One region of the Streptomyces sp. MNU89 genome, then DNA from elsewhere that is predicted to be linked to it. Evidence: riboswitches for the same ligand, from Rfam matches in the RefSeq annotation. Region 1 holds a riboswitch; the other holds the start of a gene.
What was found. Region 1 has a riboswitch for cobalamin ahead of E4N63_RS00825 (energy-coupling factor ABC transporter permease). Riboswitches for the same ligand answer to the same signal wherever they lie in the genome.

Region 1 (4,202 bases):
CGCCAGCGCGGCGAGCAGCAGGACGGAGCCGGTGACGAAGCGCCGGGACACGGGGGCACCGGTGACGAGGACACGGAGCGTCCCGTCGTAGCCGCGGCCCGCGAGTCCGTCCTGCATCCGCGCGGCGCGCGAGAAGGCGCGCAGGAAGACCGTCGCCCCCTGCCCGGCCAGCGAGCGCCAGGCGGCGGCGCGCGTGGTGTGGCCGAGGCGCGCTGCCTGGGCCTGCCGCACCTGCGCGAGGGTGTCCAGCAACAGGAAGGTGATGCGGTAGGTCACCAGCGCGACGTCGGTCACGGCGGGGGGCACGCCGGCCCGGGTGAGACGCGGCAGCAGATCCGACAGCGGTGTGGTGAAGGCGAACAGCAGGACGCCCAGCGAGGCGGCCGAGGTGCGCAGCAGCAGCTGCCCGGCCTGCGCGGGGCCGTCCGGTGCGAGGGACAGCAGGCCGCGCTCCCCGCCCAGTTGGACGAGGAGCGGCAGCGCGCCGGTGACGCAGAAGCCGAGCGGCACCCGGTACGCCCGCCAGAGCCGGCGCGGCGGCACCCGGGCCGGGCCGAGCAGTGCGGTGAGCGCGGCGGCGGCGATGAGCGGCGCGCCCGGCCAGGGCGGCAGGCTCACCGCCAGGACGGTCAGGCCGAGGGCGAGGACCGCCTTGTCCAGGGGGTGGCGGCGGCGCCAGCAACTGCTGTGCGCCGCCGCGTCGATGGGCAGCACGCGGGACTACGCGGCCGGGCGGCCGCCGGGACCGGACGGCCCCCCGCCACCCCGTTCGCCGGACGCGGGCGCCGGGGTGTCCCCGGCAACGTCCGGGGCCCCGCCGGCCGGTGGCGCCTCCGCGGCCGCCCTCGCGTCAGGGGCCGCACCTCCCACGGAGTCCCCGGTACCCGCCGTCTCGGCCTTGCCCGCCGCGGCCGTGCCGGGACCGGCCGTTCCCGGCGTTCTCGCGGCGGCCCGTGCCTCCCCCTGCCGGCGTCCTCGGCGCAGCCCGAGGCAGTAGGCCAGCACCCCGGCGCCGATCGCGGCCTGGAGGGCGAAGAGCGCCGACTCCACTTCCGCCGACGGGGGTTCGTAGAGCGGGGCGAACCAGGGTTCGTAGCCCGGCCGGAGTTCCTCGACCGCCGTCTCGGCCTGCGCGTCACTGCCGGTGAAGGGCTCCTCCATGCCGTCGCCGAGTCCCAGGACGAGCGGGAGGGCGGCCAGGACGGCGACAACGGCCAGCAGCAGCAGGTTGGTCCGGGTGTTCCGGCTCATCGGGTCACCGCCTCCTGGGACCGCTCCGGCCGGCGGCCGCCGGCGGCCGTCCGCACGCCGAGCCGGGCCAGGATGGTCCCGTCGGCCTGGCTCAGCAGCCGGATCACCAGCACGGTGAGGATGCCCTCGCTGACGGCGAGGGGGATCTGGGTGACGGCGAAGACGGAGCCGAACTTGGCCAGGGCACCGGGCAGTCCGGTGGCCGGGTCCGGGAACGCCAGAGCGAGCTGGACACTGGTGACGCAGTAGGTGCTCAGATCGGCGGTGAAGGCACCGGCGAACACGGCGGCGGCGAGCGGCGCGCCGAGTCCCCTCACCAGCCGGTAGGCGGCGTACCCGGCCCACGGGCCCACCACGGCCATGGAGAAGACGTTGGCGCCCAGGGTGGTGAGCCCGCCGTGCGCCAGCAGCAGGGCCTGGAAGAGCAGGGTGATGGTGCCGAGCACCGCCATGACCGGCGGCCGGAACAGGATGGCACCGAGCCCGGTGCCGGTGGGGTGTGAGCAACTTCCCGTGACGGAGGGGATCTTCAGCGCGGACAGGACGAAGGTGAAGGCACCGGAGGCACCGAGCAGCAGGGTGTTCTCCGGATTCTTCCTCACCTCGCGGCTCAGCGACCGTACGCCGTGGAGAACGAAGGGGGCGGCGGCGGCGCTCCAGGCGACCGCGTGCCAGGGGGGCAGGTAGCCCTCGGCTATATGCATGGGAAAGCGGACCTCTCCAGCACCTCGTGGATGGACGACGCGCCCTGGCCGGTCTCCTGGCTTACGGGTCATGCCGCCCGGACTCCGCCTTCCCGGGTGCCGCGGCGCTCCGCGGCATCCCAGTGGCTCCCAGAGGGTGGAACCGGACTTCCCGATCACAGTGGCGAGGGCCGCACCGGTTCTTCACCGGTTTCCCGTGCACCAAGGCCCTGTGACAGTAGTGCGCCGCGCGTGAGGAGGACAAGCCGATCACCCTGCGGTACATCCCACACCGGACGGCGCACGGAAGCACGGCGGCACCCGGCTCCGAGGTTCGGGGCGCCGGGGCAGCGGGGGCGCCGGCGCCCTTCGAACGGGCGGCAGCCGGAGGGATCCGCCCCGTTTCACGCTCTTTGCCCCGGATACCCGTCCGGCGTCGGCGGGCCCTGCCCGCACTACCGAGGAGGTGACGGCCATGCCGGAGCCCGGCAGCAAGAAGTACGACCGGAAACGGGCGAAGCTGCGCAAGGAGGCCGAGGACAGCGGAGTGCCCGACCAGCAGGCCACCAAGGCGGCGGACAAGACCCTCCAGAAGGACCCGTCCATGCGCAGCCGGGGCCCGCGGACCACGCGCGGCATCGGACCCAAGGGGGAACGGCCGGAGAGCCTCGGCTGACGGCCGCGGACCCGGCGGCGGACAGCCGCGGGCGGCACCGCGGCGGCCAGCGGAACGGCGGCGGGCCCGGTCCCGGCGGACTGCCTCCGCCGGGACCGGGCCCTTTCTCACACCCGGGTGTGAAGAGGTGCGGTCACCCCTTCGCCATACGGGCCTTCCTGCTGTTGGTCAGCGGGTGGTGGTGACGGTCGACGTCCTTGCACCACTTCACATAACCGTGAACGTGCACGTACTTCCCGCTCACCCAGGCTTCCTTGTGCCGCAGGTGGTACCAGATGGGGTCGCCGTGGATCAGCTGGGCGCGCACCTTGCACTTGATGCCGACCTTGTCATGCCGGTGGAGCTGGCCCACCACCGAGGAGTCGGTGCTGGGGTACTGCCGCTCGTTGAGCGTCCCGGCCTTGACGACCCCGTACGGCTTGTGCGGATGGTTCTGCGAGTCGGCCTGGACGGATGTCGCGCCGAGCAGCGAACCGCCGACCAGAACGGCCGAGGCGGCGGCACCGGCCGCGAGTCCCGCGGAGCGGGACCTGAGCGTGTGGAACATGGGCAACTCCTGTTCTGCCAGGAATGTGACAAGGCGTCGCTTTCCGTTCGCACCGGGCATGAAACCAAAAAGGGGGCAAGGTCCCCCTCGGGGGCGATACCGGTCAACACCCGGGCGACGTCTCGTCACCAACCCGTAAGCAGAACGTGGTTGAGAAAGAGCGCTGTCGCCGCTTGGAGCAGCAGCCAGCGGCGGTGGTGGCGGGCCGGGAGGAGGGCGGCGGCCGGGAGGAGCCAGAGGGCGAAGGGCAGCCAGATCCGTTCCGTCTCGGCCTTGCTCATCCCGGAGAGGTCGGCCGCCGCGATCATGCAGAGGCCCGCGAGGGCGAGGAGCACGACACCGCAGGCGTCCAGCGAGCGCCCCGACCGCAGCCGGCGGACCGTCTCGGCGGTGCCGGCCAGGGCGCGGCGCAGCCCGGCGACGGAAGCGGCCCCGGCGATGATCACGGCGTTGGCTAGGTTGCCGAAGAACCAGTAGCTGTACGGGCGGATCCGGGCCACCCCCTGGTAGTAGCGGGTGACCAGCAGGTCGTAGCCCTCGTACCACCAGAAGCCGGCGGCGGTGAACGCGGCGGTGACGGCGGCCACGCCGGCGAGTGCGGGGAGCAGGGGGCGCACGGTCCGGCCGTGCAGCAGGACGGCGGTCGCGGGGATCACCATCAGCACCAGCCCGTACGAGAGATGGACGGTGAGGCCGAGCAGCAGCCCTGCGGCCAGCGCGGTGGCCGCCGGACGGCGTGCCGCCGGACGGCACGCCAGAGCGAGCAGGGCGATCCCCCAGGCGGCGACGGCCGAGAAGTAGGCGTCCGCGGAGACGCCCGCCCACACCGCCGCCGGGGCGAGCACGGCGAACGGCGCGGCCCGGCGCGCCCACCGCTCCCCCGCCACGGCACGCAGCGTCACCAGGACGGCCGCGGCGGCCGAGCTGCCCGCGATCAGCACCCACACGGCGGCCCAGGCGCCGCCGCCGAGCCCGATGCGGTCGAGGCCGACGAAGGTGAGCACGGCGCCCGGCGGGTGGCCCGCCACATGGGCGGGCCAGTAGT
Region 2 (4,202 bases), 1.7 Mb from region 1:
AGTGCTCACCACACACCGGTGCATGTCCAGGTGCCGTGCTCCCACCGAAGACACCGGCAAGGGCACGGCACCAGACGATTCGCCAGCTGGCCTTTCACCACCGTCAGAGCTGGATCCGGGCCCACCCGTCCGTCGCACGACGGCAAGGTCATCGTCGTCTTCCCCGGCCCGCACCATCCCGCCCGCTGCGTCGTCCCGCTGCCTCTGAGCCGTAGCGCTCGCCGGTGCTCAGGAAGCCGTGCGGCGGCGCGGCGGGGTGAAGGTGTGCAGGTCGAGGATGTCCGGGCGGGACGCGACGCCGGGGCCGCCCGCCCGTACCCAGGCGGCGATGTCCTCCGTCGCGTCCGGGTCGTTGACCAGGCCCAGCCACACCGGACGGGCTCCGGCGGCCCGGCCCGCGGAGGAGGGCTGTACGACGACGACGTTCGCCTGGTCGCACACGTCCAGGCAGGCGGAGATGCGCACAGGCGCCTCGGTACGCAGGCGTGCGGTTTGTGCCGCATGGTCCACACCGGTCACCTTGGCGGTGCCGCAGCAGCAGTCCCGGCACACGACGACCCGGCACGGCACTCCGCCGGCCGGTCGCGCATCCACCTCGGCGCCGAACGCCTCGCCGCCCCTTGTCTCGGGCACGCCGAACCACCCTCTCTCCGGGGAGATCCGCCCCGGTGTCCTTCGAGGAGGCGACGACGTGAGTCTCCTGGCTCTCGGGTCGCAGCTCGCCCCGGCCTTCCCACCCTCACGGGGCCGTGGCACGTACGGGGTTCGCTCACCGATCACAGTGGCGGGACCGCGCCGGATTCGCACCGGCTTCCTCGGACCGTCGTCGCCCTGTCGCCGGTCATCATCCCATCGACCGGCCGGCCCGGATCATTCGGGCTCATGAGCGTGCGGACTCGTAGCGGGCGGCTCGGCCGGGCGTTCCCGGCCGCCGTCGTGGCCGGAGGCCACCACGATGAGCAGCCCCACCACGACGGCCCCGGCGACCATCCGGCCGACGGCCCGCACCAACCAGCCCGGCACCGACACGCCCTCGCGGCGCGTCGGTGCGCCCAGTCGCTCGGCCCGCCGGGCGGGACGCAGCAGGCGCAGCACGGCGACGGGAAGTTGCAGCAGCCCCGGCACGGTGCGCGGCCACTCGCCGTACCAGATTGGTGCCGTACAGCAGGGTGTGCCACACGCTCAGGACGTGGACGACGATGACGAAGTGCGGTGCCAGCGTTCCAGGACCTGCCGGGAGACCGGCAGCCGGGCGGGGCGGGGCCCAGACGGCAACAGGCCGAGCATGACCGTGCCCCGGGCCCACAGCAGACCGGACCGGCCGAACGCCTGGCTGAGCAGGTACATCCAGTACGTGCCGCAGTGTCGCCAAGGTGACCGGGATTGCCGAGGCGACGTCCGCGCGGTCGAGTTGCGGCGGATGTGGAGGAGGCGGGGTTCGGCCGGGTGGAGATCTTCGGTGGCTTCGACGGCCGCCCCTACGACGAGAACGCCGAGCGGCTGGTGCTGCGGGCGGTCCGCGAGGCGTGAGGGCCGGGCAGGGGCGCTCGGGCGGTTTCGCACGCCCTTTTGGCCGCTTCTCGCCAGACCGTAGTATCGGCGGGTCATCACCGCGACGGGAGACAGGAAGCCGGTGCGAGTCCGGCACGGTCCCGCCACTGTGACCGGGGAGTGCACCCCTTTACACGCCACTGCGTCCACGGCGCGGGAAGGCAGGGGGAGGCGTCGATCCGGGAGTCAGGACACTGGCCTGTCGCGGGCCCGATCCGAGGAGCGCGGACTCCCCAGGAGGCTTCACGTGTACGACGGTACGCCCCGTCCCCCGCTGTCCACCTCTGCCCACAAGCGGCATGCCCTGCGTGCGACGGCCGCTGCCGTCGCCCTGTCGGCGGCCCTGCTGACCGCCGGCTGCGGCTCGCCGCAGGACACCGCCGAGGACGCCAAGGCAACGGCCTCGCCGGCCGCGGGCTTCCCCGTCACCGTCGACAACTGCGGTGTGAAGACGACGTACGACAAGCCGCCTTCCCGCGTTGTCACCATCCACCAGCACCCGGCGGAACTCATGCTCGCCCTCGGCCTGCAGGATCGTATGGTCGGCACCGCCTTCCCCGACTCGGCGGTCCTGCCCGAGCTGGAGAAGGACTACAAGGCGATCCCCCAGCTGGCGAGGAAGGAACCGTCGTTCGAGACGATCCTGGAAGCCGAGCCCGACCTCGTCTACGGCGGCTACGGCAGCGCCTTCGCCGAGAACGAGGGCCGCTCCCGCAAGGCGTTCGCCGACGCCGGTATCGACACCCACCTCAACCGCGAATACTGCGGGAAGAGGCGGGTGACGATGAAGGACACCTACGACGAGATCCGCACCATCGGCCGGATCTTCGGCGTCCCGGAGCGGGCCGGCGAACTGATCGCCGACCTCACCGACCGCGTCGACAAGGCCGCCACCAAGGTCGAGGACGAACCCGGGACGCGCGTCTTCGTCTACGACAGCGGCGACAAGACCGCCTTCACCGCGGGCGGCAAGAGCCTGGGCACCGAACTGATCCGGCTGGCCGGCGGCAGGAACGTCTTCGCCGACCTCGACGACGTCTTCGGGGACGTCTCCTGGGAGCAGGTCGTCGCGCGCAAGCCCGAAGTCATCGCCGTCTACGACTACGCCGACGCCGGGAGTGTCGAGCAGAAGAAGAAGTTCCTGCTCTCCCAGCCCGCCCTGAAGGACGTGCCCGCCGTCAGGAACAAGCGGTTCGTCGTCCTGCCGCTGACCGCGACACTGGTCGGCATCCGCTCGGCCCACGCGGTCGAGGACCTGGCCCGCGGTATCCATCCCGAGAGCTTCGCGTGACGGCCCCGGTCGTCGAGGCCGGCACCGAGCAGACCGTGCGACGACGGCGAGAGGGCGACAGGCGGGCGGGCCGGGCCGGTCTCACCGTCACCCTCGTCGTCCTGGCCGTCACCCTGGGGGTCTCCGCCACCGCGGGCTTGGCCATCGGGTCTGTGCAGGTGCCGCCCGGCCAGGTGTGGGGCATCGTGACGCACGCGCTGGGCGCCGACTGGACGGAACCGGACTGGTCGCGGGCGCGGGAGACGATCGTGCTGGACGTACGCGCCCCGCGCGTGCTTCTGGGGGCCGTGGCCGGCGCCGGACTGGCGGTCGTGGGAACCGCTCTACAGGCCCTGATCCGCAACCCGCTCGCCGAGCCCTACCTCCTCGGCGTCTCCTCCGGGGCGTCCCTGGGCGCCGTGGTGGTGATCGTGTTCGGGGTGACGTGGCTCGGGCCGTTGTCGCTGTCGGCTGCCGCCTTCGCGGGCGCGCTCGGCGCGCTGCTGCTCGTGTACACCACCGCCCGCACCGGCGGCCGGATCACCTCAACCCGGCTGGTCCTGTCCGGTGTGGCCGTCGCCGCTGTGCTCACCGCCGTACTGGACCTACTGCTGCTCACCACCGACCGGGGCAACGAGGCCCGCGCGGTCCTCGCCTGGACCCTCGGCGGCCTCGGCGGCGTCAACTGGGACACCCTGTGGCTGCCCGGCGCCGCCTTGGCCCTGGGCATCGCCGTCCTCATGGTCCAGGCCCGCAACCTGAACCTCCTGCTCGCCGGCGAGGAGGCCGCGACCACGATGGGGCTGGACGTGGCACGCTTCCGCGCCCGCATGTTCGTCCTGCTCTCCCTCGTCACCGGCATCCTCGTCGCGGCGTGCGGACCGATCGGCTTCGTCGGCCTGATGCTGCCGCACATCGTCCGCCTCGCCGTCGGCGGCGACCACCGACGCGTCCTGCCGACAGCGGCCCTCGGCGGCGCGGTCTTCCTCATCTGGGCCGACATCGCCGCCCGCGTCGTCGCCGCGCCCATGGAGATCCCCGTCGGCGTGCTCACCGCCCTGTGCGGCGGCCCGTTCTTCCTGTGGCTGATGCGCCGCGACGCCCGCCGGAACACCGACCGAGGAGGGGCATGACCGGCACCGAACTCGTCATCGACACGGTCACCCTCACCGCCGGCGCGCACCGCCTGGTCGAGGACGTCTCCCTGACCGCCCGGCCCGGAGAGGTCATCGGCCTGGTCGGACCGAACGGCAGCGGCAAGTCCAGCCTGCTGCGCGCCGTCTACCGCGTTCTGCGCCCCGCGACCGGCCACGTGGGTGTCGACGGCACCGACGCCTGGTCGCTGCCCGTGCGGCAACTGGCCCGGACGGTGGCCGCGGTG

Region 2: it holds a riboswitch for cobalamin, as region 1 does, so the genes downstream of both, E4N63_RS07815 (ABC transporter substrate-binding protein) here and E4N63_RS00825 (energy-coupling factor ABC transporter permease) in region 1, are expected to answer to the same signal.

Annotation. Positions count from the first base shown of each region.
Region 1 covers NZ_JAJKLL010000001.1:173,570-177,771, forward strand. Annotated here, with positions in the region: gene cbiQ (cobalt ECF transporter T component CbiQ) at 1-714, opposite strand, end outside; gene E4N63_RS00820 (energy-coupling factor ABC transporter substrate-binding protein) at 721-1,251, opposite strand; gene E4N63_RS00825 (energy-coupling factor ABC transporter permease) at 1,248-1,955, opposite strand; cobalamin riboswitch at 1,984-2,176, opposite strand; gene E4N63_RS00830 (hypothetical protein) at 2,410-2,610, shown strand; gene E4N63_RS00835 (SH3 domain-containing protein) at 2,744-3,157, opposite strand; gene E4N63_RS00840 (hypothetical protein) at 3,283-4,202, opposite strand, start outside.
Region 2 covers NZ_JAJKLL010000001.1:1,827,684-1,831,885, forward strand. Annotated here, with positions in the region: gene E4N63_RS07800 ((2Fe-2S) ferredoxin domain-containing protein) at 229-594, opposite strand; cobalamin riboswitch at 694-817, opposite strand; partial or broken gene E4N63_RS07805 (hypothetical protein) at 871-1,422, opposite strand; gene E4N63_RS07810 (hypothetical protein) at 1,384-1,530, shown strand; cobalamin riboswitch at 1,585-1,769, shown strand; gene E4N63_RS07815 (ABC transporter substrate-binding protein) at 1,799-2,842, shown strand; gene E4N63_RS07820 (FecCD family ABC transporter permease) at 2,839-3,954, shown strand; gene E4N63_RS07825 (ABC transporter ATP-binding protein) at 3,951-4,202, shown strand, end outside.